3 regions of the Halomonas sp. HMF6819 genome follow, and region 1 is predicted to be linked to each of the others. Evidence: predicted binding sites of a transcription regulator. Region 1 holds the regulator's gene; each other region holds the start of a gene.
What was found. The regulator PhoB, encoded in region 1, activates phosphate uptake and scavenging genes when phosphate is short. The targets are predictions, from matches to a motif close to TGTCATANNNNTGTCANA.

Region 1 (10,467 bases):
AGGTTTCCAGATAGCCAGAGAGTACGGTCAAGGGTGTGCGCAGCTCGTGGGAGACGTTGGCGACGAAATCCTGGCGCATCTGCTCCAGCCGGTGTAGCCGAGTGATATCACGCGCCATCAAAAGCCGCTCATCGTCGCCGTAAAGCGTGATCTGATACTCGAGAATGCGCCGTTCGTCGATGGGCGAGGTGAGCGTTAGGGGCTCACTATATTCGCGGGATGAGAAGTAACGCACAAAAGCGGGGTCGCGCAGCAAATTGGTGATGTGCTGGCCGCGGTCATGGGCGGTTTGAAGCCCCATCATCTGCGTGGCGGCGCTGTTCCACCACTCCAAATCACCGTGACGGTCGAGCATGACCACGCTGTCGCGCATCGCCTCCGACGACTCCTGAATACGCGCAAGGGTAGCTCTGAGGCGGCCCTGGGTGATGCGCTGACTTTTCTGGTAGCGGTAGAGACGGTCCAGAAGCTCGCCCCAGAGCCCGGGGCCGGCAGGCGGCTCTTCACTTGGCGTCAGCGTCAGCCACAGGTAAAGCGCGCGTAGCTGGCGCAGGTGGTAGAAAAGACACACCCCGAGCCCGGCGGCGAGGCCAAACCCCGGCGCGCCAAACAGCCAGCCCATGATGATACCGAGCGTGGCAAGCCAGGCGATTCGCCAGAGTTCCCGGCTCCACAGGTGCACGCGTTAGCCCCGGGCAGAGAAGCGGTAGCCCGTGCCGCGCACCGTCTGAATCAGGTTCTGATGGGCATCGCCCAAAGCCTTGCGCAGGCGGCGAATGTGAACGTCCACGGTGCGCTCTTCGACGTAGACGTTGCCGCCCCATACCTGATCCAGCAGCTGGCTGCGGGTATAGGCGCGCTCCTGGTGGGTCATGAAAAATTGCAGTAGGCGGTACTCGGTCGGCCCCATGTCGAGCGCCTTGCCGTGAGCACTGACCCGATGGCTTACCGGGTCGAGCAGCAGGCCGTTGATCTCCACAGGATCTTCCATGCCGCGCGGTGTCGTACGGCGCAGTACCGCTTTAAGGCGCGCGACCAGCTCCCTGGGAGAGAACGGCTTGGTAATGTAGTCGTCGGCGCCGGCCTCGAGCCCCTGGATTTTGTTGTCTTCCTCTCCCTTGGCGGTGAGCATGATGATCGGAAGCTCGGCGGTGGCCTCTTCGCGCTTGAGGCGGCGGGCCAGTTCGATGCCGCTGGTACCGGGCATCATCCAGTCGAGCAGCAGCAGATCCGGCTGGTTGTCGACGACCAGCGCGTGGGCATCCTGGGCGTTATCGGCTTCGAGCACGCGATAGTCCGCCATCTCCAGCGCCACCGCGATCATCTCGCGAATCGGCGCTTCATCGTCGACGATCAAAACGGTTTTGGCGGTCATGGTCGGGCCTCACGGTGTCCAGGCGAAGTGGTCGATGACATATCGGTGACAATCACACCATGAGCGAGTGACAGTTTTATGACACCGACTGTCGCCACCTTAGCCCGTGACCGGCCAAAAGCTCAAGACGAGCCCGGCGAAGAGCAAAAGCCCCGACCAGTGATTGTTCAAAAACGCCTGGAAGCACGCCGCGCGCTCGCGGTGAACGATCAGGCGCTGCTGATGCACGAAGGTGGCCGCCATGGCCACCAGGCCCAGCCAGAAAAAGCCCCCCAGGTTGACGGCCCACCCTACCCAGGCCAGCAGTAACAGCGTGGCTGCTTGCAGCAGACCAATAATGAGCCGGTCGGCCTGGCCAAACAGCACCGCGGTGGATTTGATGCCGATCTTCAAGTCGTCGTCGCGGTCCACCATGGCGTACTGGGTGTCATAGGCGATGGTCCACAGCACGTTGGCCAGAAAAAGCACCCACACCATGAGCGGCACGTGGCCAAGAACCGCGCCAAAGGCCATGGGGATCGCCCAGGAGAACGCCGCACCGAGCACCACTTGGGGAAAGTGGGTATAGCGCTTCATGAACGGATACGTGGCGGCAAGCAAAAGCCCGCCCACCGACAGCAACACGGTAAACCAGTTGGTCAACAGCACCAAAATGAACGACACCGCCACCAGCGCGATGAACAGTACCTTGGCTTCGGCTTCGCCGATGCGCCCGGTGGCCAGCGGCCGGTTTTTGGTGCGTTTGACGTGGCCGTCGAAGTGGCGATCGGCGTAGTCGTTCACCACGCACCCGGCCGCGCGCATGGAGTAGACGCCGGCGATAAAGATCAACAGCACCCCGCGCCCCGGCACCCCCTCGGCGGCGATCCACAGCGCCCAAAGCGTGGGCCACATCAAAAGCCAGGTCCCGATGGGCCGATCAAGGCGCATCAGCGTGATGAAATCACCCGCCCGGGACCAGCCGGTCGGGCGCAGCAGAGAACGGTCCATGCTTACCTCTCGAAGATAAAACGCGCGCCCAGCTTAGCGCGAAGCCAGATCGGGTTCATACGCCATGGTCGATAAAAACGCTTCCTGCACCAAAAGCGACAGCCCGCCGTGGTAGAAGATCGAACGCCGCGCCCAGACGCTCGAAAGCTCCGGCGCCTGGCGATGAGCGAACGCCGGACGCTGGCCGGTGGCATAAAGCGCGCCGCGCTTAAGGCCCGGCTGGCGAAACAGCCAGCTACCCAGCGAGCGCTCGCCCAAACGCTCGAGGTGCAGCCCCTGGAGCTGCGACAGCGGCGCCACCGAGCGAGCCACGACCCAAGGCGCGCCATTCACGCACAGCGCCACCTCACGACACCAGGCAAGCCGGCGCGGAGCAAGGCCGAGCGCCCGCGCTTCGTCGCGCTCGGGTACGCCGACGCCCTGGCGGAGCAGCCGCACCCGAAACGCACCGGGGGCACCCGCCGCGATCAGCCGTGCGGTCAGCGAATCGGTGGAGGCGACCCACCGCCACCAGGGCGCGCTCATGGCCGGACGCAGCGCCGAAACGGGTTGCCAGCACGGAAAAAGCGCTACCTGCTGAGTGTGTGTCGCCACGCGACCTCCAGAGCGGTCAAGTCATAAAAGCTAGTGTAACATGATGGCCCAACGCGCTTTTCTCGAGAACATCCGCGTCTCGAGCCCTCGAATTCCAACGTCTGGTGAAGGCATGGCCGACTCTTTCTCTCAAACCGATGCGCCGGTGGATCTGCTCATCATCGGTACCGGCATGGCCGGTATCGGCCTGGCCCGCGAGCTGCGAAGATTGGGTGACAGCCGCTCAATCACCCTGGTAAGCGGTGATAGCGGCGATGAGTACAGCAAGCCGCTGCTCTCGACGGGCTTTGGCAAGCGCCTGACACCGGAGAAGCTTGCCAAAAAAAGCGCCGCCAGCGTCGCCGACGAGCTCGACGCCACGCTGTTATCGAATACTCACGCCGTCGCTATCGATAGCGGCCGCCGCCGGGCGACCCTCGAAGACGGCGAGCATGTGGGCTTCGAGGCGCTGGTGCTGGCCACCGGCGCCGGCCCGCGAAACGCCTTCGACATTCCCGCTGGGCTTTCCGAGCGCTTTTTCAGCGTCAACGACCTGGACGACTACCGCCGCTTTCACGCCGCCCTGGCGTCAGGGCCCGCGCGGGTAGCCGTTGTCGGCGCGGGGCTCGTGGGCTGCGAATTCGCCAACGACCTGCTCGCCGGCGGCCACCAGGTCACGCTGATCGCCCCGGAGGCCACGCCGCTGCCGCGCCTTCTGCCGGTACCGCTGAGTCAGGCTTTGGGCCGCGCTTTCGAGGCCGGCGGTATCAAACTGGCGTTGGGCCGCACGGTGAGCCGCGCCGCCGCCGCCGCCGCCGAGCACGACGACATTGCCTTAACGCTTGACAGCGGCGACACCCAACACGTCGATGCGGTGCTGATGGCCACCGGCCTTGCCCCGCGAAGCGCGCTAGCGCGCGAGGCGGGGCTCGACGTCAGCGAGAGCGGCATTCATGTCGACCGTACGCTGGCGACCTCCCACGCCGGCATTTACGCCTTGGGCGATGTGGCATGCATAGACGGCGTCAACGCCATGTACGTCCAGCCCCTTCAGGCCAGCATCAAGGCGCTGGCCGCCACCCTCACCGGCCAGCCGACCCGTGTGCGCCTCGGCGCCTGGCCGGTGGTGGTGAAAACGCCGCTTTTGCCCGTGGTGGCCTACCCACCGGTCGGCCCGGTCGCCCAGTGGCGCATCGAGGGCGAAGGCGATACGTTGACGGCGCTGGCCGATGATAAAGATGGTCAATTAGTCGGGTTTGCGTTGACAGGCGGGGCGGTCAAAAGGAAAGTGGAGCTTTCCAGAGCAGTACCCGCGCTGCTAGGCTAAATCGCAACGCAGTGGCGCTCGAGCCCGGCACCGGGCTTGAGCCGAGAAATTAAAACACTCGTTCGTTTTCAATCGCACTCATAAGCGTTACGCTTATTTTTTCTATCAGGGAGACCCCTTTTATGCGCAAACCTGACCTGGCCGCTGCCATCGCCGATAACGCCGACCTGTCCAAGGACAAGGCGGGCCAAGTGCTGAACGTCATTCTCGACGAAATCACCAACAGCGTGGCGAAAGGCGAAGACGTTGCCCTGATCGGCTTTGGTACATTCACCGTACGCGAGCGCGCCGCCCGCACCGGCAAAAACCCGCAAACCGGCCAGCCGCTGAACATTCCAGCCAGCAAGAACGTGGCGTTCAAGCCCGGTAAAGCGCTCAAGGACGCCGTCTCCTAATGAAACTCCGGCTTGCGCTGTGGCTACTGGGCTTGTTGCTCAAGCGAGCGCTGCGGCGTAAGCCGCGCTTCAAGGAGCAGCTCGAGCGGATGCGCGGTTTGGACTGGGGCATCGCTACCGAAGATCTGGACACGGCGCGCTATTACCGGATGACGCCCAAGGGCATAGACACCGGTAAGGGCCTACCAATCGATCTGAATCTAGAGCTGCGCTTTCGCGATCAGGACGCGGCGCTCAGGATTCTCAAAAAGCCGACCCAGCAGGCATTTCTGCACGGCATGATGAACGGCGACGTTCGCCTGGTCGGCGACTCCAGCGATCTGACCAAACTGCAAAAGCTCTTGAAGCACCTGTAGCGCTCAACGGCCCGCCTTTTACGGCGGGCCGTTTTGTTACACCCCTTCGCGTCACATCCGACCGGATGATTCGCTTTCCTACTAAAAGCCCCCTGCTTTTGCCGTCCGACCCCGGCTTGCTGAGATAAGCGTCTAAAAGGGCGTCGATACCTAACGTCGTCAAAATGGCGTGAGGAGCGCGAAGGCCGTGGCCAGGCGCTCACCGACATTGTTATACTAAAGTCTAACGAATCATCGAAGAGACGCCATGCCGATCGCTCTACCGCTGCGCCGCCTTTGGACACTGGATAAATTCGCCTACAGCCTGCGGGTATTCATCGCCTTTAGCGGGGCGCTTTTGTTTAGCGTGTTTCAGGCCGACGTGGCGCTGGTCATTCCGCTGTTTCTGGGCATCATCGCCTGTGCGCTCTCGGAAACCGACGATAGCTGGCAGGGGCGGCTTCAAGCGCTGATCGTGACGCTTTTGTGCTTTGCGCTGGCCTCCTTCGTGGTGCAGTGGCTGTTTGCCTGGCCTTGGCTATTCGCGCTCGGGCTTGGGGTGTCGGCCTTTACGCTGATCATGCTCGGCGCCATCGGCCAGCGCTACGCCACCATCGCCTCGGGCACGCTGATTCTCTCGATCTATTCGATGATCAACATCGAGCAGCACGGCGGCGTCGATGCCGATGTCGCTTCGCGCCAGCTTTTGCTGCTGGCGGGAGCGGCCTGGTACGGCCTCATCTCCGTGATCTGGTGCGCGCTCTTTTCCCGCCAGCCGGTCAAGCAGAGCATGGCGCGGGTGTACAAGACGCTGGGGGAGTTTTTGATCCTCAAGTCGGCGCTGTTCGAGCCGGTACGCGGCGTGGACGTCGAGGCGCGTCGGGTGGCGCTGGCGCACCAGAACGGCCAGGTAGTAGCCGCGCTCAACCAGGCCAAGGAGATGATCTTTCGCCGCCTGGAGGGCCAGCGCGGAAGCAAAAAGCTCAACCGCTACCTGCGCATTTACTTCATCGCTCAGGACATCCACGAGCGGGCGAGCTCCACCCACTACCCTTACAGCGCGCTGACCGAAGCGTTTTTCCACCATGACGTGCTGTTTCGCTGCCAGCGCCTTCTGGACCAGCAGGGCCGGGCCTGTCGCCAGCTGGCGAAGTCCCTGCTATTGAACCGCCCGTTCGATCACGAGCTCAGCGAGCAGGCGCTGATGGATCTGCGCGCCTCGATCGATAATCTGAGTGATCGCGACCGCCCGGAGTGGCGCGCGCTGATTCATCCACTCAACGCCCTGGCGGATAACCTGGCCACGCTGGAGACCCAGATCGCCAGCGTCCACAACCCCGATAGTAGCGATGATCGACGCGACAGCGCCCTGTTCGACCGTTCGCCGTCGAGCATCAAGGAGGCCTGGAATCGGGTACGGCTGAATCTGACGCTGGGCTCGCCCACCTTTCGCCACGCCGTGCGTCTATCGACGGCGCTGGTCGCAGGCTATGCGCTTTTGCAGTGGATCGATCCGGAGCAAGGGTTCTGGATTCTCCTGACTACGCTGTTCGTGTGCCGACCCAACTTCGCCACCACGCGACGCTTTCTTTCCCAGCGGATTCTCGGCACGGTGCTTGGGCTGATCGTGGGCTGGGCATCGATTTCGCTTTTCCCCCAGCCCGGCGTTCAAAGCGTGATCGCCGTGGCCGCGGGGGTCTGCTTTTTCGCCAACCGCGAGCGCCGCTATGTCATCGCCACCGCCTCGATCACGCTGCTGGTGCTGTGCAGCTTCAACCAGGTGGGAGACGGCTTCAACCTGATCTGGCCGCGGCTGTTCGATACGCTGATCGGCGCGGTCATCGCCGGGCTTGCGGTGTTCTTCATTCTGCCCGACTGGCAGGGCCGACGGCTCTACCGCGAGGCGGCCCGGGTGCTGACCAGCCACCGCGGCTACCTCGATGAAATCACTCACCAGTACGAAACCGGTAAACAGGACGATCTGGCCTACCGGCTGGCACGGCGCAACGCCCACAACGCGGATGCAGCGTTCTCGACACTGTTGACCAACATGCTTCACGAGCCCGGCCACTACCGCAAGCAGGACGCGGACAGCGGGCTGCGCTTTCTGGTGCTCTCCAATACGCTGTTGAGCCACCTGTCGGCACTCGGCGCCCACCGCCACCGGCTAACCGACGACGAAGACGACGCCGCGCTGATGCCCCAGGCCCGGCGCATCAGCGAGCTGCTCGAAGCGATGACCCGGGAGCTACACGCGCGCCAGCCCGTCACCGCCCTCGATGAGCAGACCGAGGCGCTGCTCGCCGCCCTTGGCGATGCGCCAAAGGCCGACACCCCGCCGGCCAGTGACGAGCGCACCACCGCGGTAACGCTTTACCGCCCGATTCAGAGCCAGCTCAAACTGATCGCCGAGCAGCTCACGCCGCTGGCCCAAAGCGCGGCCCGGCTCACCCAGCGGCCTAAACCGGCCGACCGCTAGACTTGCCCGTAGCGCCCGGCGGCTTCGCCCAGCCAGCGGCGTACCAGCACGGCGGTGGCTTCACGGTCGCTTTGAAGCGTTTTCGCCAGCGCCGTGACGCGCTCCAGCAGGTCGGCGTCACGCTCTAGATCGGCGATCTTCATCTGGGCAAGGCCGGTCTGGCGGGTGCCGAGCACCTCGCCGGGGCCGCGAATCTCCAAGTCCTTCTCGGCGATGCGAAAGCCGTCGGTGGTTTCGCGCATCACGCCCAAACGCTCTTTTGAACTTTTTGACAGCGGCGGGTGATACAGCAGTACGCAGAAGCTCTCGGTGCTTCCCCGCCCGACCCGTCCGCGCAGCTGGTGAAGCTGGGAAAGCCCGAGGCGCTCCGGGTTCTCGATGATCATGAGACTCGCATTGGGCACGTCCACGCCGACCTCGATCACCGTGGTGGCCACCAGTAAATCCAGCTCGCCTTCCTTGAACGCCGCCATCACCTCGGCCTTTTCCGCCGCCTTCATGCGTCCGTGGATCAAGCCGATGGCAAGCTCCGGTAGCGCTGTCGTCAGCTCCTCGCGGGTGACCTCGGCGGCCTGGCACTGCAGCACCTCGGACTCGTCGATCAGCGTGCAGACCCAGTAGGCCTGGCGGCCGTCGCTGCAGGCGCGGCGGATGCGCTCGACCACTTCCGGGCGGCGCTCGTCGGACACCACCACGGTTTTGACCGGCGTGCGCCCCGGCGGCAGCTCGTCGATGATCGAGACGTCCAGATCCGCGTAGGCGCTCATGGCAAGCGTTCGGGGAATCGGCGTGGCAGTCATGATCAACTGGTGCGGGGTGAGCCCGCCCGCCTCGCCTTTCTCGCGCAGCGCCAAGCGCTGGTGCACGCCGAAGCGGTGCTGCTCGTCGATGATCGCAAGCCCCAAACACTTGAAGTGAACGTCCTCCTGGAACAGCGCGTGGGTGCCGACCACCATCCGCGCTCGGCCATCGGCGATCGCTGCCTTGGCATCGAGGCGGCTTTTGCCCTTGAGCTTGCCGGCAAGCCAGGCGACCTCGATACCCAGCGGCTCGAACCAGGCCTTGAAGGAGCGGTAGTGCTGCTCGGCAAGAATTTCCGTGGGCGCCATGATCGCCGCCTGGCAGTCGCCGGCCAGCGCCGACAGCGCGGCCATGGCGGCGACCACGGTCTTGCCGGAACCGACATCGCCCTGCACCAGCCGCAGCATCGGCGCGGGCTCGACAAGATCGAGCTCGATCTCCTCGAGCACCCGGCGCTGAGCGCCGGTGAGCGCAAAGGGCAGCTGGGCCAGAAAGCGGGTTTGCAGGCTGCGCCCTGCCGGCAGGCGCGGGGCGCCGTCGGCCTGAATGCGCAGGCGCACTTCGCGAAGGCTCAACTGGTGGGCCAGAAGCTCCTCGAGCGCCAGCCGCCGGGTCGCCGGGTGCAGGCCCTGGGCGAGCGTGTCGAGGTCGACGTCCGGCGGCGGCTGGTGCAGCAGCATAAGGCTTGCGTGAAGCCCGGGCAGGCCAAAGCGCTCGGCCAGCGCCGGGGGGATCATGTCCGGCAGCGCTTCCGGGGCGGCTTCCAGACGCTCGAGTGCCTGCAGCGCCAGTGCCCGCAGCCGGGTCTGATGGAGCCCTTCGGTGGTCGGGTAGATCGGCGTGTAGTGCTCTTCGACCGGCGCCTCGGCCTCACTGACCGGACGATACTCGGGATGATAAATTTCGAGCCCGGTAGCACCGGCGCGGGCCTCACCAAAGGCGCGCAGCGTCACGCCCGGGCGCAGCTGCTGGCTCTGCGCCGGGGAGAAGTGGAAAAAGCGCAGGCTCAGGATGCCGCTTTGGTCACGAAGGCGTACCAGAAGGCTTCGCCTTCGCCCCTTGACGATGTCGCAGGCGGTCACTTCGCCTTCGACTACCGCTTCGCTGCCCGCGCGTAAAAGCCCGATCGGCGTTAGGCGCGTACGGTCTTGGTAGCGAAGCGGCAGATGAAAGACCAGATCGCTCACCCGCTCGACGCCCAGGCGCGCAAGCTTGGCCGCCAGCGCCTCGCCGACGCCCTTGAGCTCGGTGACCGGCGCGTCGAGCGCACTCATGGCATGGCCTGCCGGCACTGGTTGATCGCCTGCACCAGCGCGTCGATCGCCTTGGGTCTGGGAAAGCTCGCCCGCCAAGCGATGGCCACGGTGCGCGAGGGCGAGGGCGAAACGAAGGGCCGGCTCGCCAGCAGCGAGCGTTCATCCTTCTGCGTTCCCAGCGCCGACTGCGGCAGCACCGTGATGCCAAGCTTCGAGGCCACCATATGGCGGATGGTCTCAAGCGAGCCGCCTTCGGCGATCAGCGTATTGCTGGGGCTGTTGAGCTTGTGAGTAATCGCCGGGCAGGCCTCGAGAATCTGGTCGCGAAAGCAGTGCCCTTCGCCCAGCAGCAACAGGCGCTCCTCGAGCAGCGCCTCCTTCTCGATCGCCTCCCGTTCGGTCCAGGGGTGGCTGCTGGGCATCAGCACCTCGAAATCCTCGTCGTAGATCGCCTTGGTGACCACGTCGGTTTCGGTGAACGGGAGCGCAACGATGATGACGTCGAGCTCGCCGCTTTTGAGCTTGCCCCTGAGCGTGCCGGTCAGCCCCTCCTCGATGTAGAGCGGCATCTGCGGCGCCGCCTCGGCCAGCGCCGGCACCAGGTGCGGGTAGAGATACGGCCCGATGGTATAAATGGCGCCGATGCGCAGCGGATTGGCCAACTGATCACGGCCGGCGCTGGCCATCTCGAAAATCAGGCTGGACTGCTCCAGCACGCGCTGCGCCTGAGCGACGATTTTCTCGCCCAGCGGGGTGACCTGCACGGTGGACTTGGAGCGCTCGAACAGGGGCGTGTCGAGTTCGTCCTCGAGTTTTTTCACCGCCACCGAGAGCGTGGGCTGGGAAACGTGGCAGCGTTCAGCGGCGCGGCCGAAGTGGCGCTCTTGTGCAAGGGTTACGATGTAGCGAAGTTCTGTTAAAGTCATAACGGTGCCG
Region 2 (10,467 bases), on a different contig from region 1:
ACCACCACGCCTTCGTCCTCGGGGCCGCGGATCACTCGGCCGGCGGCCTGCACCACCTTGATCATGCCGGGAATACGGTAGGTGTAGGCCTCGCCTTCGCCGAAGCGTTCGTGCAGGCGCGCCTTCAGCGCCTCGTTGTAAGCATTGAACGGGGGCAGGCCTAGCGTTGCGATAAACGCGCCGATCAGCCGGTCGCCGGGCAGATCCACGCCTTCGCCAAAGGCGCCGCCCAGCACCGCGAAGCCCACGCCGCGCCCGCCGGGAGTGAAGCGGGCCAGAAACGCCTCGCGCGCGTCTTCCGCCATGCCCCGGGTCTGGGCAAAGGCGGGAATTTCCGACCAGTCTCGGGTAAAGCGCTCGAACACCGCGTCGAGATAGGCGAAGCTGCTGAAAAACGCCAGATAGTGGCCGGGCATCTCCCGATACTGCTCGGCGATGGTGGCAACGATGGGCGCAACGGAGGCTTCCCGGTCGCGGTAGCGCGTCGAGATGTGGCGCGTGAGCCTGACGCTGAGCTGGTGCACGGCGAAAGGCGAGTCGATTTCGCGCCAGACGCTGTTCAAAGGCAGGCCCAGCAGGTCGCGGTAGTAGCGCGGCGGCGTGAGCGTCGCGGAAAAGAGCACCAGGCTCTGGGCGCGCTCGATGCGCGGGGCGAGAAAGTCTGCCGGAATGACGTTGCGAATGCCGAGCACCGCGCGCCCGCGCCCCAGACGGGTGACGTCGCAAAGCGAGTGCTTGCCAAAGGACTCCGCCAGCCGGCAAAACCCCAGCGCCTCGAACAGAAGCTCCTGAAGCGCGAGACTTAAAGCCTCCGGGTGCTCGCCCAGATACTCGGTGATGGCGCTTGCCACCTTGTAGAGCGCGCCGACGAGCTTGCCGGGCAGCTCCTCCAGCAGCCGATAGCGGTTGGAGCCGGCCTCACCGCCGTCTAACAGCGCCTTCCACTGGCGACCCAGCTGGTCCAGCGGCTTTTTCAGCGCCGCCGGAGCGCCCTTTTTCGCCTGGTTGAAGCGCTGCTGCGATACCTCGGCGCTGTACATGCCCCGGGCGCGCTCGACCAGATTGTGCGCTTCGTCGACCAGTACCCCCACCCGCCAGTCGCCCGCCGCCGCCAGGCCGTGGAGCAGCGCGTGGGTGTCGAACCAGTGGTTCACATCCCCAACCACCACGTCGGCCCAGCGCGCCATCTCCTGGCCCAGATAATAGGGGCAGACGTCGTGCGCAAGCGCGACCTCTCTCAGCCCTTCGCGGTCGAGAAAGCCGCGCTCGACGCAGGCCGCGCGCGCCTCTGGTAAGCGATCATAAAAACCCGCCGCCAGCGGGCACGCTTCGCCGTGGCAAGCGCGCTCCGGGAACTCGCAGGCCTTGGTGCGCGCGACCAGTTCGACCACGCGAAGCGGCGTTGCGACGGCGCCCTGTAGGGTCTGGAGGGCGTCCAGCGCCAGCCGCCGGCCAGGGGTTTTCATGGTCAGAAACGCCACTCGGTCCAGGCGCTTTCGCGGCATGGCAGTGAGCATGGGAAAGAGCGTGGCCAGCGTCTTGCCGATGCCGGTGGGCGCCTGGGCGAGCAGGCAGCGCTCGGTGCTCACCGCCTTGAACACGTTTTCGGCCAGCGCGCGCTGGCCCGGGCGGAAATTCGCGTGGGGAAAGGCAAGCGCGCCCAGGCGCTCGTCTCGAACCTCGACGTGGGCGGCTTCCTGCCTGGCCCAGGCGAGAAAGCGCCGGCACTGATCACGAAAGAATGCCTGGAGCTCAAAGGCGTCGAATTCCTGGCTCAGCCGGGTCTCGCGCTGGCTACTGATCTCGAAATACACCAGCGCCAGCGTCACCCGGGGAAGCTCACGCTCGGCGCATAAGAGCGCCCCGTACACCTTCACCTGAGCCCAGTGCAGCGCGCGCTGGTTGTCCGCCATGCGCGAAAGATCGCCGCGGTGGGTCTTCACCTCTTCCAGGCAGTTGGCGTTCGGGTCATAGCCGTCTGCCCGGCCGGAGACGCGCAAGCCTTCGACGGTGGCGGCAAGTGGAAGCTCGGCGATGTAGCCCTCGCCGCGGCGGCTGGCGACCAGCGTATGGCCAGCGATGCCCTCCTGAGCGCTGGGCGCCGGGGTGAAGCGGTAGTCGAGATCGCCCCGGCGCGCGGTGAATTCACAAAGCGCGCGCACCGCGACCCGGTACTCGCTCAAGAGGTGGCCTGCCAGCGCACGTGGCACACCTCGACGGGGATACCGTGGCGCTCGAAATGGGCGAGCCAGCGGCGCTGGTTATCCTGCAGCCGGTCGCCGGGGCCTTTCACCTCGATCATGCGATAGCGCACGTCGCCTTCGGCCTCGGGGAAGAACTGGATCAAATCGGGGAAGCCCGCCCGATTGTGTTTGAGATCTTCCAGCAGCCGCTCGAACAGCGCGCGCAGATGGTGGCCGGGAATACACGCCAGCGCCGTTTCCAGCAGCGTTTCGTCGAGCGCAGGCCAGTGGATGAACGCCGAGGCGGTGCCGTGCTTGTCGGCGAAAACGTCGCGAATGCCTTGAACGTGGCGGCCATCGTCCAGGCGCGCCAGGCAGGCGTCGATCTCCTCGCGGCGCGCCTCGACGAAGTCCTCGCGGTAAAGATCCGCTGGGGCGCTGTGAAACGGGTGGAAGAAGGCGCCGGGCAGTGGCTTGAACAGCGCTGGCCACAGCAGCAGACCAAAAAGCCCGGTGATCAGGCTGTTCTCGACATAAAACACCGGCGCCTTGGGCGTGGCCAGATGCTCGGCCACGGCGCGCTCGACGGGCCGCGGCCCCAAAAGCGTCAGGGTCTTCATGGCCACCGAGGCATCCTGCCCGCGCTTGACCGGCGGGCCGCCCAAGCGTCTTTCCAGCCGCGGAATCAGGCGCTCCAGCGCCTGGCGCTCGCTTTCGCGCGGGCCGTCTTCGAGCGCGGCGCGGGCGAGCTCCAACGCGCGGCGGTCTTCGCCGCGCCGCTCCAGCAGGCGAAGCTGTCGAATGCGGGCGTCGCTGCCGGTGGCCGCCTGATAAAGCGTGAGCGAAAGCGCCTCGTCGCCGCCGCGCTCGGCCTCGCGACCCATGCTCACCAGCAGCCGGCTTCGCCGGGCGCCAAGCCAGCGGCTTTCGCCGGCCTCCGGTACCTCTTCGAAAAGCGCGGCCGGCGGCTCGCCGTCACTCAGGCGCTCACGTAGCCGGTGAAGGTGTAGATAGGTGGTGACCTCGTCGCGGTGGGCAAACGCGCGGGCGTCGGGCGAGAGCGCCACCGGCTCGAAGCGCTGCCGGCCAAGCTCGGTGAGCACGAACTCTGCCCAGTCCTGGCGCAAGTTGCCAAAGAACATCAGCCGTAGCCGGTCGCAGGTTTCCATGACGCTTAGACGCACCAGCGTATCCGGTGCGTGCGGCCACCACTCGCTCAAGGGCTTGACCGCCGAAAGCGTTGGCACGAGGTGCTCCAGCAGCGCTTTTTTGGCCGGCGAGGCGCCCAGGCCCGCGGCGCGGATATCAACCGCCAGGGCCTTTTTGAGCTCGGCCAAACGCAGGTGATGACCAAGCTCGGCGGCGGTGAGCGCCGGATCAAACTCGACCAGCCCGGCCTCCACCAGCGGCGCCAGCGCCTGAGGGGTATCGCCGATTTCATCGTAGACGAGCTTGCCGGTTCTAAAGAGTTCGCCCTTGCGCATCACCATGCGCGCCAGCAGCGCCTGGGAGGGTTGCGGCAGCGTCTCGAAAGCGCTCAGAAATACGCGTTCGGGTTCGCCCAGCAGATCGTGGTGGCGATCGTTCACCCACGCGAGCACATAACGAAAGTTCGTCAGGTAGTAGAGGGGATCATCCAGGGAGGCCGTGGCGGGCACGGAGAGGGCACTGTTCATTCATCCATTGTAGCAGCGCGCCGGCGGCGTCGTTAAGCGCTCGCTTAGCCGACCTTGTGCTGCAGTAGCGCCTCGATGGCCTCGGCGGAGGCGCTTTCGCCTTGAGCCGGTGCGGCGGGGGCCGGGGCAGCCGCGCGGGGCTTTTTTCCGCTGACCAGCACGTACCACTCGGTTTCGGTCAGATAGTGCTGGCACCAGCGGCTGAGGCTATCGGCGACGGCGTCGCTCGAGCCCTGTTCTCCGCGAAAGGTTTGAGCCAGGCACAGCAGGTCCTGCCGGGCGGTACGAGCCCGCGCCGTGCCGCCGTGCACTTTGGAAAGCGGGCAGCGCCGGTCGAAGGCAGCGTTGACCAGGGCGTTGAGCCAGCGCTCCACCTCGTGTGCCTGAATGCCGCCATACACTGCCACGCGTTAACTCCTTGCCACCAAACGGGCTGAAAAAGGCGCTAGACTGCCCGAATTGGCGCGCGCTGTCATCCGTCGCGCCGCGTTTCGAGGCTTATGACTCGAAACCCTGCAGTACGCTTACCACATTGGCTCCGATGTCGTCCACCGCGTAGCCCCCTTCCATCAATAAAACGCAGGGCAGCCCGGCCTGGGCCAGCCGCTTACCAAGCGCCGCGAAATCGTCGCGCTTGAAAGTGAAGGTGCTGATGGGATCGTTTTCGAAGATATCCACCCCGAGGGAGACGATCAACAGCTCGCACTCGGCGCGGATAATCTTCGCAAGCGCCTCGTCGAGCGCCGTCATCCAGGTGCTGACCGTCGTGCCCGGCGCCATGGGGTAGTTGGCGGTAGAGCCTTCACCCTCGCCCTCGCCGGTTTCGTCCGCGTAGCCCGAGTAGTAGGGAAAGGTGACGTCCGGGTCGCCGTGCAGCGAGGCGAAAAAGACGTCCGAGCGGCGATAGAAGATCTGTTGAGTACCGTTGCCGTGGTGGAAGTCGACGTCGAGCACTGCCACGCGCTGATGGCCGCTATCCAGCGCACGCTGAGCGGCGATGGCGGCGTTGTTGAAAAAGCAGTAGCCGCCGAACTGATCCGTCGCCGCGTGGTGGCCCGGCGGGCGGCACAGGCCAAAGCTCGGCTCACCGGTTTCAAGGGTGGATTCGAGAGCCGCGAGCGCCGTGTCCTTGCTGGCAAGCGCGGCCTCGAAAGTGCCCTCGCACAGCGAGGTTTCCGCGGCCAGGGCGTAGTAGCCAAGCTGGCCCTCCAGCGAGCGGGGGATACGGTCGGCGCGCAGCGTGCGCGCCGGCCAGATGCTCGGGATCGCCTCGCCCGGGTGACCTTCGGCCTGCCAGCGCGGCCAGAAGTGGGCGATGAAGTCGATATAGCCCGCGTCGTGTACCGCTTCCACCGGCGCCAGGCCGTACTCGCCGGGTGTATGCACCTCGAGCCCGGCGCGCGCGAGCGCCTCGAGTACGATCTCCATGCGCCGGGGCGTCTCGTAGGGCGCTACCAGCGTGCTGCCGTGAAGCTCGGTGGCCGCCTGGCGGCGAAAGCTCTGATCGGAGAAAAACGTCTTCATGGCGGTGGCTCCTTGAAAGTCATGGGCAGTCGTCGGGCGCGCAGCAGGGCCAGCGGGCCGCCCAGCGGCGCTTCTCGGTGGGCGTTTGCTGCTTCAGGCGGTACTCGGCGCGGCTGGCCTCGGCGCGGCTGTCGAACGGCTGAGCGCCCAGCAGCGCCTGGGGCGGGTTGGCGCGGGTATAGCGCGCCCCCTTGCCCTGGCAGTGGGCCCGGTAGCGTTTTGTCAGGTCGTTGGTGATGCCGGCGTAGGTGCCGCGCCGGCACTCCAGCAGGTAAAGATACCACGGCGCCCGTGCGCCTTCGCCGTTAGCCACCGCAGCACGCCTTGAGTTTGCGCCCGCTCCCACACGGGCAACGCTCGTTGCGCCCGGGCTTGAGTTTTTCAAGGTGAGGGTCGCCGTCGACGTAGTACCAGCGCCCGGCCTCGAATACGAAGCGCGAGACCTCCTCCAGCACGTGCCAGCCGCCTTCCCAAAAGAACGCCTTGAAGTGAACGGTGCCCTGCTCGCCTTCAGGTGTGGGCGCGCACTCGATAGAAAGGCGCTTCCACTGCGTGGCCGGGTCCGGCGCAAGCGTTTTAGGCCGGGTGCTGGAGTGCCAGGTGGCTTTCAGATAATCGACAAGATCGAGTGCGAAGGCGCTATAGCGCGAGCGCATCAGCGCTTCGGGCGTGGGGGCGGCCACGCCCTGGTGGTAGACGCCGCAGCACGTTTGGTACACAGCGCCACTGCCACAGGGGCAGCGTGTCATCAAACTGGAAGTCATAACGGTGGCCCCATTAACGCAGGTGCATCGGGCCTTTTTCCTGTATCGGTCGCGGTCAATGTGGGTATAGTAGCAGAGTCACATTGCCAAAAAGACGGAGTACGACACACGACCCAACTATCTTTCCAGACGCAGCGGAGGTTCGCATGAAGGTATACAGACCGGAATGGCAGTGCACGTTTAGCGTAAACGAGGGCGCGGTAGACGCGGCCCGATGGAAAGAACGACTTGCCTGGCGACTGCGGCGCTTCGCTGATCGCCTTCAGGGCGGCGGCCGTACGGTCAGAATCGACTGTCACGTAACGCCGGCCATTAGTCTCGCCGAGGTGGATACCTGCCTGATGAAAGGCTTCGAAGTCACCCAGGGTCTGATTACCCAGCTTGCCCATCAGCAGGCCTGCGAGGAGGTCATGCGCGACGCCAAGGCGGAGCTTTTCGAAGAGCACTCCTCGCCCTGACAGAAACGTTTGGCGATACCCAAAACACCCGCTCATGGCGGGTGTTTTCGTTGGTGGCCTTTTACCGTGTCGGGTAGCCCTACGCGAGGGCGCTGTGAATACCTCCCTGTACGCTACTTTCGCCCTCCCTGGCGAAAGACCCTCGCTACGGGCTACCCGACACTACCGACAGTTGCCTCGAACAGCTCAGCGATCACCCCTCGAATGGTGCTTCCAGGGCCCGGCCCATCCGGTTCATGAATTCGACGCACGCCTCAAGCTCGCTTTTCTCGATGTACTCGTCCGGCTGGTGGGCCTGGGCGATGCTGCCGGGGCCGAGGATGATCGTTTGAAGCCCCTGGCCCTGGAACTGGCCGGCCTCGGTGGCGTAGGCCACCGCGTGGTTGCAGCACTCATTGGGCAGATGATCCTTTGCCAGGCGCAGCACGGCGGCGTTGTCGCGATCGGCCAGGCCCGGCACGGTGACGTTGAGCGCCTCGGTGTCGATCACAACCTGCTTGCCGCGCGCCGCAAGCTCTGCCTTGAGCGAATCGGCGTACTGCGTGAAACGGGCAAACACCTCGTCGAACGTCTCGGTCGGCAGGTGGCGGATCTCCCACTCGAAGGTGCATTCGCGAGCCATGATGTTGATCGCCGTGCCGCCCTTTATTCTGCCCACGTGCAGGCTGGTGTGGGGCACGTTGAAGGCGTCGTCCACCCGGCCCTCTTCCACCAGCGCCGCCATGGTGTCCTCGATGAAACTCACCAGCCGCGCGGCCACGTGGATCGCCGAGGTGCCCTGATTGACCTGACTGCTGTGCGCCTCGACCCCGGTAACGGTGGTACGCAGGTTGGTCGCGCCTTTTTGTGCCACCACCGGCTGCATCAGTGTCGGCTCGCCGACGATGACGTGGGCGGTGGTGGAGTAGTGCTCGTAAAAGCGCTTGATCAGGTCCGGCGCGCCGACACAGCCGATCTCCTCGTCATAAGAGAAGCCAAAGTAGATGGGCTGAGCAAGCGGTGCTTTTACCCACTCGGGCACCATGGCCAGCGCGCAGGCGATAAAGCCCTTCATGTCACAGCTTCCACGACCGTAAAGCCGGCCGTCGCCGCCGTCGTGAAGCGTGAACGGGTCCGTCGACCAGGGCTGGCCCTCGACCGGCACCACGTCGGTATGGCCCGACAGCATCACCCCACCCGGCGCGTCCGGGCCGATGCGCGCGATCAGATTCGCCTTGGTATGACAGGGGCTCATCACCCGCTCGGAGGCGACGCCGTACTCGGCCAGATAACCTTCGACGAATTCGATCAGCGCCAGATTGGAGCCGCGGGAGGTGGTATCAAAGGCGATGAGTTGGGAAAGAAGCGATTCTGCATTCGTCATGACGTGTCTCGGGTTAAGCGCGTTGCCCCACCCTAGCACTGCCCACCGCGCTCGCCTACTGCCAAAGTGGCATGAGCCTTGAACCTTTGTCCGGTTATCGTTCATCAATTTGTCATATAGACTCACTACTGTTCAGTGCACCCCACAAGCTCAATAAACGTACTGCGCCGCCCGGCCCTGCCCGGGCCTACAAGGAGTGATGTATGTCTCGTTTCACGTTACGCGCGTTATCCGTCGGTATCGCCGCGGCCACCCTGAGCATGTCCGCCCAGGCCACCACCGAGATCACCTGGTGGCACTCCATGGGCGGCGAGCTCGGCGAGCGCCTAAGCGCGCTGGCCGAGGACTTCAACGCCACACAGGATGAGTACCAGGTCACGCCCTCCTACCGGGGCGAGTACGAAGCGACCATGGTCAACACCATCGCCGCCTTCCGCGCCGGCGAACAGCCGCACCTGGTACAGATCTATGAAGTCGGCACCGGCACCATGATGGCCGCCCAGGGCGCCATCTACCCCGTCTTCGAGCTGATGGAAGCGCACGGCAACGAATTCGATGCGGACAACTATCTGCCCGTAGTGACTGGCTACTACACCGACACCGACGGCAACATGCTTTCGATGCCGTTCAACTCCTCGACGCCGATCCTCTACTACAACAAGGACGCCTTCGAGGCCGCCGGACTCGATCCGGAAACCCCGCCGACCACCTGGGCGGAAATGGGCGAGATGGGTCAACAGATCGTCGACGAAGGCGCGGCGTCGTGTGGTTTCACCATGGCCTACGCGGCCAACTGGATCGGCCTCGAGAACTTCTCGGCGCTGCACAACCAGCCGATCGGCACTAAAGAGAACGGCTTTGGCGGCATGGACACCGAGTTCGTCTTCAACGGCGAGGTGCAGGCGCGCTTCTGGGATCAGTTGAAGGAGTGGAGCGACAGCGGCGTCTACAGCTACGCCGGCCCCGCCAACGGCCCGGACGCTGCGCCCTCGTTCTACGCCGGCGACTGCGCGATGTACATGAACTCCTCGGCCTCGCGCGCCGACGTGCTGGCCAACTCCGATTTCGAAGTCGGTTTCGGCATGCTGCCCTACTACGATGACGTCGAGGGCGCCCCGCAGAACTCGATCATCGGCGGCGCGACCCTGTGGGTGCTCTCCGGTCATGAAGACGACGAGTACGCCGGCGTCGCAGAGTTTTTGGAGTACCTGTCGCTTCCTGAAGTACAGGCCGAGTGGCACCAGGGCACCGGCTATCTGCCGATCACCACCGCCGCGTATGAGCTGAGCCAGGAGCAGGGCTACTACGAGGAGAACCCGGGCGCGGATCTCGCCATCGAGCAGATCAACCTGAACGAGCCCACCGAGAACTCCAAGGGCCTGCGCTTTGGCAACTACCCGCAGGTACGCATGGTGCTCGACGAAGAGTTCCAGGCGGTGCTGGCGGGCGACAAGACTGGCCAGGAAGCGCTGGATGACGCGGTAGAGCGCGGCAACCAGATCCTGCGCGATTTCGAGTCGGCCAATAACTAACGCTTGATCGTCTCACGAACCCCGGCCCTTACGCCGGGGTTCGTCGTGAGAGCCTTCCCCTGGGCCTGCCTTTCACTTTCAAGGTGGGGCCCACGGGACGGCTTTTCCGGGCGCTCGTAATACAGGATTCATCATGCAGACCAAACGCTCCACCTATCAGAACCGGTGGCTTCCCTACTGCCTGTTGGCGCCGCAGCTCATTATCACGCTGGTGTTCTTCATCTGGCCGGCGAGCCAAGCGGTGAAGTCGAGCTTCGAGCGCACCGGCGCCTTCGGCTTCAAGACCACCTTCGTGGGCCTTTCGAACTACGCACGCATTCTGAGTGATCCAAGCTACTTGAACGCTCTGGGGCGCACGGCGATCTTTGCCGTCTCGGTCACGGTGCTCTCCATGGGGTTGGCGCTGTTGCTGGCGGTGTGCGTCAACCGGGTGCTGAGAAGCGCGAAGTTCTACACCACGCTGCTGGTCTGGCCCTACGCGGTGGCGCCGGTGGTGGCCGGGGTGCTGTGGTGGTTTCTGTTCAACCCGACCATCGGGCTTTTGCCCCACGTGCTCGACTGGTTCGACATTAACTGGAATCACCGGGTCTCCGGCAACCAGGCGATGATACTGATCACCATCGCGGCGGCCTGGAAGCAGATCTCCTACAACTTCCTGTTCTTTCTGGCCGGGCTTCAGTCGGTGCCCAAATCGCTGATCGAGGCTGCCGCCATCGACGGCGCCACGCCCTTCAAGCGCTTTTGGAGCATCGTCTTTCCGCTGCTGTCGCCGACCACCTTCTTTTTGCTGATCATCAACATCAACTACGTGATGTTCGACACCTTCGGGGTGATCGACGCCACCACCGGCGGCGGGCCGGGCCAGGCGACCATGACGCTGGTCTACAAGGTCTATACCGACGGCGTGGCGGGGCTCAACATTGGCTCGTCGTCGGCCCAGTCGGTGCTGTTGATGGGCATCGTGATT
Region 3 (10,467 bases), on a different contig from region 1:
CATGCCGCGCTTTTTCTACAACAGCGTGGCCACCCCCGCCGCGCTGTTGGCGATCGGCTCCGGCACCCTGCTGTTTCTACTTCACGATTTGATGGGCGGCTGGCTGATTCTAAAGCTCGGCGCGGTGGTGCTGATGGTGGCCGCTCACGGGGCCTTCGGCTGGCTGATTCTGCGTTTGGAGATGGGTATCTACCGCGGCGTCAAAACCGCAACGCTTCTGGGGCTTCTGCTGAGCCTGTTGGGGATCTTCGGCGTGCTCGGGTTCGTGCTGGCCAAGCCCCTGGCGTGGGGCTAGGCGATGAGAAGTGAGAAGGTCTTCAAGCGAGAGTGGAGCGATAACGCGCGCCGTGGGTCGGGCTTATTCGTCGACGTCGACACCGACCGCGTGTTCATAGACGAGCTGGCCGCCGAGCCAGCCGGCCAGTGCGATCAGGGCGCCGGTGACCAGCGATACCGCCAGCCCCCAGGGCAGAATGGCTTCCGGCGAGTTCAGGCGCAACAGCCAGTTCAGCGAGGCCAGCGAAAGCATCACCACGGCCACGATGGCGTGGCTCCAGCCGGTGATCAAACGGCGAATGCGCGACACTGTAACCAGATCGATGATGCCGGCGATCGAGGCGATCCAGCCGCCAAAGGCACCGACGCCGGCCAGCCACAGGCCGCTACGCTCCCAGAACGGATCATTGGTGTACCAGTAACCCAGATCGCTTGCGACCAGCGCCATCAACGCCGCCACCGGGAAGTGGATCATGACCGGATGAAGCGGGTGGCCGGCCAGCGAGGCGCGGCTTTTTATGGAACGCTGCGGAGTGGATGCCATGGACACGTCCTGTGGGCAGACAAAGGGAAAAGAGTATGAGGGAACATAACCATGCGGCGCCGCCCTCAAGGCGTATTCAACGCGCATCGCGACGGCGGGTCAACCTGGCCGCGTTAACGCTTTTACTGGCCGCGCTTTTGCTGTTGGCCGGCTGCGGCGGCGACCATTCGATCTTGAATCCGGCGGGGCCGGCGGCGCGCGATATCCGTCTTATCTGGTTCGTCATGCTCGGCTTTGGAACCGTCGTGTTCATTGCCGTGATCGCGCTTTGGCTCTACACCTTCAAAAAGCGTCACGTTACCCGCACTCCCGCCCAGGAGCGGCGTATCGGCCGGCGCTGGATCATTGGCGGCGGCATCATCCTGCCCACGCTCACGGTCATCGCGCTGTTGATGTTCGGCGTGCCCACCGGCAAACGCATGCTGACGCTGCCGCTGGACGAGCCGCCGGAGGTGATCGAGGTCATCGGGCATCAGTGGTGGTGGGAGGTGCGCTACCCGGGCGCTGAAGGCGGCGAGGTCGTCACCGCCAACCAGCTCATGATGCCCGCCGGCGAGCCGGTGGACTTTCACGTCACCGCCGCCGATGTCATCCACGGGTTCTGGATTCCGCGCCTTGGCGGCAAGATCGACATGCTGCCCGGGCGTATCAACCGCATTCGGCTCGAGGCCGACGAGCCCGGCGTGTTCGGTGCCCAGTGCGCCGAGCTTTGCGGCGTCGGCCACGCCCACATGCACCTGCACGTCGAGGCGCTGCCGCGCGCCGAGTTCGACGCTTGGCTTGCCGCGCGAAGCGACGAGGCGCTGGCCGAGCTTGCCGCCCAAAACGCGGCCTTCGATGCCGCCCGCGACAACTTCACCCAATTCTGCGCCGGCTGCCATCAGGTAGCGGGCATCAGCGCGAGCAATATCGGCCCGAATCTCTCGGATGTCGGTAGCCGTGAAGCTCTGGGCGCCGGGGTAATGGCCATGGAGGAGGGCGCGATCTACCAGTGGCTGAGAAACCATCAGACGCTCAAGCCCAACAACCTGATGCCGCGCCACGACGATCTGGATAACGACACGCTGCAGGACCTGGGTGCCTGGCTGGAGACTTTAACCCCATGACAACCATCAATCGTCAAGCGACGCCTCAGGACCCGCAAGATCCGGAGGACGGCCGCACGCTGCACGACGACCTGCACGAAATTTGGGGCAACCCGCGCGGCATCAAGGCGCTGACCATCGTCAACCACACCACGCTCGGTCTGCGCTTCATGATCACCGGGATGGCGTTTTTCTTGCTCGGCGGCATTTTGTCGATGCTGATACGCACCCAGCTCGCCACGCCCGATCAGAACTTCATGACGCCGGATATCTACAGCCAGGTCACCACCATGCACGGCACGGTGATGATGTTTCTGTTCGCCATTCCCGTGCTCGAGGGCCTGGCGATCTACATGATCCCCAAGATGATCGGCGCCCGCGATCTGGTCTGCCCACGCTTAACCTCGCTTGGCTACTTCTGCTATCTGTTTGGCGGCATCATTCTGGCCTCGAGCCTGGTCATCGAAATGGCGCCCAACGCCGGCTGGTTCATGTACACGCCGCTTTCGAGCAGCGAGTACTCGCCGGGGCTCGGCTCGGACTTTTGGCTGCTGGGCATTACCTTCGTCGAAATCTCGGCGCTCTCCGCCGGGGTCGAAATCGTCGTGTCGATTCTCCGTACCCGCACCCAAGGCATGGCGCTGCACAAGATGCCGCTGTTCGCTTGGTACATCCTCGCCATGGCGTTGATGATCGTGGTCGGGTTTCCGCCGTTGATTTTGGGCAGTATTTTGCTCGAACTCGAGCGCGCGGTCGGCATGCCGTTTTTCCAGGTAGCCGGCGGCGGCGATCCGCTGTTGTGGCAGCACCTTTTCTGGCTCTTCGGCCACCCGGAGGTGTACATCATCTTCCTGCCCGCCGCCGGGGTGATCTCGACACTGATTCCGGTGTTCGCCGGCCGGCCGATCGTCGGCTACGGCTGGGTGGTATTTGCGATCATCGTCACCGGTTTCATCAGCTTCGGGCTTTGGGTGCACCACATGTTCACGGTGGGGATTCCCCAGCTCGCTCAGGCGTTCTTTTCGGCGGCGAGTATGCTGGTGGCGGTGCCCACCGCCATTCAGGTGTTCGTGTGGCTGGCTACGCTTTGGCTGGGTAAGCCGAAATTCAAACTGCCGATGCTCTGGGTGCTTGGCTTTTTGATCATCTTCGTCTGCGGCGGTTTGACCGGCGTGATGCTGGCGCTGGTGCCGTTCAACTGGCAGGTGCACGACACTCACTTCGTGGTCGCGCATATGCACTACGTGCTGGTCGGCGGCATGCTCTTCCCGCTGATGGCGGGCTTCTACTACTGGCTGCCGCTCTTTTCCGGGCGCATGCCGTCGGAAACCATTGGCCGCTGGGGCTTCTGGCTGACCTTTCTGGGCTTCAACGGTACGTTTTTGATCATGCACTGGACCGGGCTTCTGGGCATGCCGCGGCGTATCTACACCTATGAGGCGGGCAACGGCTGGGAGATCTTCAACCTGCTCTCGTCCGTTGCCAGCTTCGTGATGTCCGCGGGCATCGCCATGGTGTTGATCGATATCGCGCTGCACTTTCGCTTCGGCAAGCCGGCCAAACACAACCCCTGGGGCGCCGACACGCTGGAGTGGGCCAACGCGATGCCACCCAGTGCCTACAACTTCGTCAGCCTCCCGAACATCGAAACCCGCCACCCGCTGTGGGACAACCCGGGTCTTCCCCGCACCATGGCCGAGGGCAAGCACGGTCTGGCGGTGGCGAGCCACGGGCGCCGCGAGATGTGGGGGAGTGATTCGATCACCGGCAAGGTACGCGAGATCGTTCACCTGCCGGGCAACTCTTGGTGGCCGTTTCTCGCCGCGCTGGCGCTGGCCGTGGTCTGTATCAGCTTGCTGACGCGTCTCTACCCGGTGGCCGCGGTGTTCGTCATCGTCGCCGGGCTGTTCTTGCTGCGCTGGTCCTGGGAGAACGGCGCCCACCCGAAAGCCGCCCCGGACGCCGAGGTCAAGGAAGGCGACCCGCCCCTGCACTCGCGCACCATGAGTGGGCCGGGCGTGTGGGCGATGGCGACGTTCTCGATCGCCAACGGCTCGTTGTTTCTTTCGTATCTTTTCGGCTGGTTCTATCTCTGGACCGTCTCACCCGAGTGGCGCATGCCCGAGGCGTCGCCGCTGTCGCTGCTGGTGCTGGTCGGCGCCGGCGTGGCGCTCACCGTGGGCGCTGGCATCATGGAGAAGCTGGTACGCGGGCTTCGCGCCCGCCGCGATAGCGGCCTGATGCGCGGGTTTTACCTCAGCGCGCTGCTGGGCGCGGTGCAGGTGGGGCTGGTGCTCTGGTCGCTGCTGAGTGCCGGGCTCGAGCCCACCCAAACCAGCCACGACGCGGTGTTGCTGGTGGGGCTGGTGTACGCGCTGTTCCACGGGGCGCTGGCGATGATCCTCACCGCGATGCAGGGACTTCGCGTACGCTGCGGCTACGTGGGCGCCCACGCGCCCTTCGAACCCGCGGTGGTGGTACAGCTTTGGCGCTACAACCTGGTGACGTTCTGGGTGCTGGTCGGCGCGCTCGGCGTGCTGCCCCGCGTGATGGGAGGCTAAGCGATGCAAACTGCGTTCAAACGACTCCACCTTGGCCATCCGGCGCATCTGATCATCGGTTTGACGCTCTGGAGCATCTGGTTCGTGGCGGTGTACGGCGGGCTGTCGGTGGCCTGCGCCGTGGCGCCGCCGGCGCCGGATCAAGGCTCACTGACGGGCCTCAACCTGGGGCTTGGGCTTTTCAGCGTCGCCACCACCGCCTTGCTCGTGTGGCTTGCCTGGGCCGGCTGGAAGGTGGGCCGCGAGCTTACCGGGCGCCCGCGCTTCAACGCGCTGGTCTCCGCCGGGCTCTATCTCTTCTCCGCCTTCGGGGTGGTGTTCACCGGCATGCCAATCATCGGCGTGCCGCCTTGCCTGTAACGCAGGTGAAACGATCGATTCCATGAGCGATAACGCGCCCGCCGGCCAAGCCGCGCTTTTTAGTCTGCACGGCATGTGGTGTACCAGCTGCGCGCTCGCCGTCGAAGGCGTATTGAAGCGCGCCCCCGGCGTTGCCCAGGCAAGCGTTCACTATCCCACCGCCACGGTGTACGTGCAGGGCGAGGCGGGGGCCTTGGCGCTTGCTACGCTCGCTCCGCGGGTCTCGCGCATCGGCTACCGGCTAGGCGAGCTCGAGGCGGTGCAGGACGCCGCCGAGCGGCTGGAGAAAGAGGGCCGCTACCTGAGCCTTCGCCTGGGCGTCGCCGCGGTATTTGGCATGTGGACGATGCTCGCCTCAATCCTGATTTACGCCGGCGCCGTACAGGCGGGGCGTATCGAGCTGGTCATGGCCTGGATCTCCGGCGCCTTTTCGCTGCCCGTGGTGCTCTACGCCGGCGTGCCGTTCTACCGCGCCGGGTTTCGCACGCTGCTGGCCCGCCGGCCGGGGATGGACGTGCTGGTGAGCCTGGGCGTGCTAGGGGCGATGACGGTGTCGGTCTGGCTTCTCGCGCAGGGCGCCGTCGAGGTGTACTTCGATACCGCCGTCATGCTGATCGCGCTCTTACTGGTCGGGCGGCTGGCCGAAACGCTTTGTCGCCAGCGGGGCCTGAAAGCGTTCGAGGCCTTAACGCTGGCACCGGCCGATGTGACGCTCGAGCGGGAAGGGCGAATCGAGTCGCATCCGCTCAGCGCGGCGCGGCTAAATGAGGTTCAGCGCCTGACGCCGGGCGAGACCCTGCTGCTCGACGGCGAGCTGATGAGCGCCGGCTGGTTCGATACCGCCACGCTCTCTGGTGAAAGCGTGCCGCGCTATCTGGTCGCCGGCCAGCAAGTTTACGCGGGTTACCGCTTTCTCGAGGCCGACGGCGAAACGGCGCTTCGGCTTCGGGTGGGCGCTACGCCCGGCGAGCGGCGCCGGGATCGCCTGTGCGAGCAGATGCGCCTGCTGCAAACCCAAAAAGGCGAGCTTCACAAGCTGGCCGACCGCTTTGCCGCCTGGCTAAGCCCCGTCGCGCTTTTGCTTGCGCTCATCACGCTGCCCGTGGCGTTCATTCTGGGCGCGAGCCTTGAAGAGACGGTAGTGCGCGCGCTGTCGGTGTTGGTGGTCGCCTGCCCCTGCGCGGTGGGGCTGGCCGTGCCGCTGGCAACGCTTGCCGGCAGCGACCAGGCGCTGCAGCAAGGCGTTGCCTTGCGCGACCCGGCGGCTTTTGAGGTGCTTGCCCGGGTACGCGCCGTGGCCTTCGATAAAACCGGCACGCTCACCGCCGGCCGTCACCGGGTCATCCACGCCGAGTTTCGCAATACGTTATCTAGCGGCTTCAATCACAAGCTCGTCGCTGCCACCCGCCAGAGTGAGCACCCGCTAGCCCAGGGGCTGCTGCGCTGGGCAAGCCAAAGCGGTGATAAGAAAAACGACGAGCAGAACGCAAGCGCCGTGGTGCGCCTGGAAGAGGTCGCCGGCGCCGGGCGGGTGATCGCTTTCGAGAGCGGCGAGCGCTGGTGGATGGGAAGCGCTAAATGGCTTGGCGAGCGCGGCGTCACGTTTGCAGGCTCTAATCAACAGGGCGACTACGCCTTCGCCTCCCAAGTGGTGCTGGCCGACGAGCTGGGGTGGCTGGCGACGTTTTATCTCGCCGACCCGCCGGTGGCGGACGCCCGGGTGAGCCTTCGCGCGCTGCAAGAGCAGGGCTATCTTACGGCGCTGATCAGCGGCGACCGCCAGGGCGCGGTGAGCTGGCTGGGTGAGCAGGTGGGCCTGGCACCGAATGCTTGCTACGCCCAGCGCTCGCCGGAGGCGAAAGCGCGGCTGCTGGCGGGGCTTGCATCACCTGCGCTTTACGTGGGCGACGGCGTCAACGATACGCTGTGCCTGGCCGCCGCGGGTGTTGGCGTGGCGCCCATGCAGGCAAGCGACGCCGCCCGCGAAGGCGCCGCCGCCCAGCTGCTGCGCCCCGGCGTTGGCGGCGTGGTAGAGCTGTTGCGCCTGGCCAGGCGCACCCGCCGCGTCATGCGTCAGAATCTGGCGTTTTCGGCGGTGTACAACACTTTAGCGCTGGGGCTGGTCATCGTCATGGCGGTGCCGCCGCTGGCGGCAGTGCTGGCCATGGCGGCCAGCTCTTTAAGCGTGACGCTCAACGCCGCACGGCTTGCCTGGGCGCCGGTCGAGGCCGACCCCGCAAAGGCTTCATCGTGAGCCGCGCCATCGCCTGGGTCGAGGCGCAGCTTCTGTGGCTGGTGATTGCGGTGGCCGCGCTGGGGCTGCTCTATCCGCCGGCGGGCATGGCGCTGGCCCCGCTGATTGGCCCGCTGCTGGCGCTTTTGATGTTCGTCATCAGCCTGACCTTCGATGCCCACCAGGTCGGTGCGGTGCTGCGCCGCCCCTCGCGGCCGCTGCTAGCGCTTTGTCTGGTGTACGGGCCGATGTCGCTTTTGGGCTGGGTAACCGGGCGGCTCTTTTTCGGCACCGGGGCGCTGGCCGCGGGGCAGACGCTTCTGGGCACGCTTCCCACCGACGTGTCATCGCCGCTTCTGGTGCTGATGGCGCGCGGCAACGTGGCGATGGCGGCAGTATTCAACGCGATCAATACGGCACTGTCACCGCTACTGGTGCCGCTGCTGTTTCTCGGGCTCACCGGCATCGAACTCGACGTGCCGCTTTATGCCATCGTGGTCGAGCTTTTATTGATCGTCTTCGTTCCGACGCTTCTGGGCGTGGCGCTGCGCACCCGGTTCAGCGCCACCTTCGCGCGCTTCGACGACCATTACGCGGGGCTGGGCTCTATCCTTTATCTGCTGATACTGCTGGCGGTGGTGGGCCCCAACGCCACGACCATTCTGGGGTACGGCGCTTTTGCTCTGGTGATCGCCGCTGCGGCGCTGTGTTTGAACCTGGCAGGCTACGCGGTGGGCATGGCGTCCAGGCTGATCACCGACGACCGCGCAGAGGTGGTGGCGTATCTTTTCACTACGAGCAAAAAGGAGTTCAGCATCGCGGCGGCGTTCGTCGCGGCCTCTGGGCTTTCGCCGGAAATCGCCATTCCCGCTGCGTTTTTCGCCGTCATCCAGATGATCACCTCACCCCTGGCGGCCAGACTGCTCGTCCGCCGCCATGCTAGCGCCAGAGTGACCGATAAGCGCTAGCAGTAGCCTAGCGCCTCGCCCAGCCGCGTGGCGTGCTCTGTTACCCAGCGCCGGTCGATCGCGCCCCAGCTCTCGATCACGTAGCGGCCGATGTTGTGCCGCTCGCCGTCTTGCCCCTCAAACACGCAGACGATATCGAGCTCGTCGAGAGATTTGATCGTGTCCTGAGCGGTGCGCCGGGGCATGCCGGTGGCCTCCATTAGCGCCGGCACGCTGGCCACGCCCTGGTCGATCAGGTGGGCCACGTAGAGGCGGCGGTAGAAACTCGATCGGGTCTTGCTCAAGGGCTTACTCAAGGGCTTGTTCAAGGGCTGTGTCATCAGGCGTTCCGGCTCGGTAGTTCAAAGGGGGCGATATCAACAATAAGCGGGCGCCGTCACGCGGGCGTCATCAGGCTGTCACCTGCGGCGCGCAACGTGACAGGGTAAACGTGCCCCACGTTGCCAACCGCCGGAGGGATCACCATGGTAGAGACGACCCATCGCGCCGCGCCAGATCAATACGCTCGACCGGCGCAAAAGGAGAAGCAGGGCCGCCTGCGCCAGTGGCTCACGCTCGTCCTGCTAGTCTACTTTTTGATCTGCGCGGTATCCATCGTCGGCGACGGCTTCAAGCTCGCCACCGGCGATCACGCCGAGCGCCTGTTCGAGTTCGCCACCAACCCCTTCGTCGGCCTGATGGTCGGCATCGTTGCCACCGCTCTGATCCAGTCCTCGTCGACGGTGACCTCGGTGATCGTTGGTATGGTGGCCGGGGGGCTGCCGGTTGCGGTCGCGGTGCCGATGGTCATGGGGGCGAACATCGGCACCACGGTGACCAATACGCTGGTGAGCCTGGGCCACGTCAACGACAAGAACGAGTTTCGCCGCGCCTTTGCCGCCGCCACCGTGCACGACTTCTTCAATCTGCTGGCGGTGGTAATCCTGCTCCCCATCGAGATTTTGTTCCACCCGCTGGAGCACATGGCCGGCGCCGTTGCCGGCGCGTTCTACGGCGATGCCAATCTTTCGCTGGATAACGTCAATATCGTGGGCCAGCTGACCAGCCCGGTGACGGACACCGCCGGCCAGCTGGTGTCGAGCTTGCCGGCGGTGGCGGGCGGTATCGCGCTGATCGTCATCGGCGTGGCGCTGATTTTTCTCTCCATTCGCTACATCGGCAAGCTCTTGAAGACGCTGATGGTCGGCCGCGCTAGGCAAATCATGCTCAGCGCCATCGGCCGCGGGCCTTTCACCGGCGTGGCTTCCGGGGCGCTGGTGACGATGCTGGTGCAGTCCTCCTCGACCACCACCAGCCTGATGGTGCCCATGGCCGGCTCCGGCGCCTTCACGCTGCGCCAGATCTACCCGTTCACCATCGGCAGCAATATCGGCACCACCATGACGGCGCTGCTCGCCGCCACGGCGATTTCGGGGGCCACGGCGATGCTGGCGCTGGAGATCGCCGTGGTGCATCTGCTGTTCAATCTGTGCGCCGTGCTGATCATCGGCGGGCTGCCGTTTCTGCGTCTGCTGCCGGTGAAAGGCGCGCAGTGGCTGGGCCGGGTTGCCGCCGAGCGCAAGGCGCTGGCCGCCGGGTGGGTGCTGGGCGTGTTCATCGCGCTGCCGGCGCTGCTGATCGCCGTTACCGTACTGTAAGGAGGGCGCCATGAGTATTGAACAAGGTTCCAGGCCAAGCCTGCACACCACCTCGACCGCCGAGCTCAAGGCGATGCTGAACGACTCGGTGGAGATCATCGACGAGATTCGCGCCGAGCTCGACGCCCGAGAAGCCCAAACCCAGGAACTCGAGAAGATGGATACCCTGATGGTCGAGGCCAGGCCGAAGCTTCAGGAGATTCGCGGCTTCTTCGCGCTGGTGCTCGACGAACTCAGAACGCGGCGCGGCCCACCCAAATAGCGTTGGCTAGTCGAACAGGTCGCCCTGAGCGCGGGGCGGCTTGAAGTCGCGGGTATTGAGGCCCTGCTCGGCGCGGGGCTGCATGCCCCACTGGCGGCTGGCGCGCTTGAAGCGCTGCTCGATCATGTCGACGAACACGCCTTCACCGCGAAAGCGCTTGCCGAACGCTGCCTCGTTGGTCTTGCCACCCCGGCATTGGCGAATCAGGCTCATCACCTTGTCGGCGCGCTCGGGGTAGTGGGCCACCAGCCACTCTTCAAACAGCGGCGCGACCTCTCGGGGCAGGCGTAAAAGCATCCAGCTTGCGGTGCGCGCGCCGGCGCCGCGGGCCGCTTCGATTAGCCGCTCGATTTCGTGGTCGGTCAGCCCCGGTATCACCGGCGAGATCAAAACCCCCACCGGCACCCCGGCAGCACTGAGTTCGCGAATCACCTTCAGCCGCGCCTTGGGCGAGGCCGCCCGCGGCTCCAGGGTGCGCTTCAGGTCGCTGTCCAGGCTCGTCAGACTCACCAGCACCCGCACCAGCCGGTGCTCGGCCATC

Region 2: ugpB (sn-glycerol-3-phosphate ABC transporter substrate-binding protein UgpB) is a predicted target of PhoB. The motif match lies at 8,068-8,085, and genes of this name have one in related genera.
Region 3: ACGLWX_RS17560 (Na/Pi symporter) is a predicted target of PhoB. The motif match lies at 8,413-8,430, and genes of this name have one in related genera.

The regions. Positions count from the first base shown of each region.
Region 1 covers NZ_JBIQVY010000003.1:137,999-148,465, reverse strand. The annotation lists gene phoR (phosphate regulon sensor histidine kinase PhoR) at 1-682, opposite strand, end outside; gene phoB (phosphate regulon transcriptional regulator PhoB) at 686-1,375, opposite strand; gene ubiA (4-hydroxybenzoate octaprenyltransferase) at 1,475-2,365, opposite strand; gene ACGLWX_RS10745 (chorismate--pyruvate lyase family protein) at 2,399-2,959, opposite strand; gene ACGLWX_RS10740 (NAD(P)/FAD-dependent oxidoreductase) at 3,072-4,265, shown strand; gene ACGLWX_RS10735 (HU family DNA-binding protein) at 4,388-4,660, shown strand; gene ACGLWX_RS10730 (hypothetical protein) at 4,660-5,016, shown strand; gene yccS (YccS family putative transporter) at 5,264-7,474, shown strand; gene recG (ATP-dependent DNA helicase RecG) at 7,471-9,549, opposite strand; gene ACGLWX_RS10715 (hydrogen peroxide-inducible genes activator) at 9,546-10,457, opposite strand.
Region 2 covers NZ_JBIQVY010000004.1:178,248-188,714, reverse strand. The annotation lists gene ACGLWX_RS13165 (ATP-dependent DNA helicase) at 1-2,210, opposite strand, end outside; gene ACGLWX_RS13160 (VRR-NUC domain-containing protein) at 2,180-3,859, opposite strand; gene ACGLWX_RS13155 (hypothetical protein) at 3,904-4,266, opposite strand; gene ACGLWX_RS13150 (histone deacetylase family protein) at 4,358-5,383, opposite strand; gene ACGLWX_RS13145 (GIY-YIG nuclease family protein) at 5,403-5,696, opposite strand; gene ACGLWX_RS13140 (YchJ family protein) at 5,689-6,147, opposite strand; gene ACGLWX_RS13135 (hypothetical protein) at 6,294-6,605, shown strand; gene argE (acetylornithine deacetylase) at 6,799-7,968, opposite strand; gene ugpB (sn-glycerol-3-phosphate ABC transporter substrate-binding protein UgpB) at 8,172-9,500, shown strand; gene ugpA (sn-glycerol-3-phosphate ABC transporter permease UgpA) at 9,634-10,467, shown strand, end outside.
Region 3 covers NZ_JBIQVY010000009.1:33,366-43,832, reverse strand. The annotation lists gene ACGLWX_RS17600 (CopD family protein) at 1-295, shown strand, start outside; gene ACGLWX_RS17595 (DUF2231 domain-containing protein) at 359-820, opposite strand; gene coxB (cytochrome c oxidase subunit II) at 856-1,926, shown strand; gene ctaD (cytochrome c oxidase subunit I) at 1,923-4,466, shown strand; gene ACGLWX_RS17580 (hypothetical protein) at 4,470-4,826, shown strand; gene ACGLWX_RS17575 (heavy metal translocating P-type ATPase) at 4,849-7,080, shown strand; gene ACGLWX_RS17570 (bile acid:sodium symporter family protein) at 7,077-8,027, shown strand; gene ACGLWX_RS17565 (helix-turn-helix domain-containing protein) at 8,024-8,347, opposite strand; gene ACGLWX_RS17560 (Na/Pi symporter) at 8,492-9,664, shown strand; gene ACGLWX_RS17555 (hypothetical protein) at 9,675-9,926, shown strand; gene ACGLWX_RS17550 (PA0069 family radical SAM protein) at 9,933-10,467, opposite strand, start outside.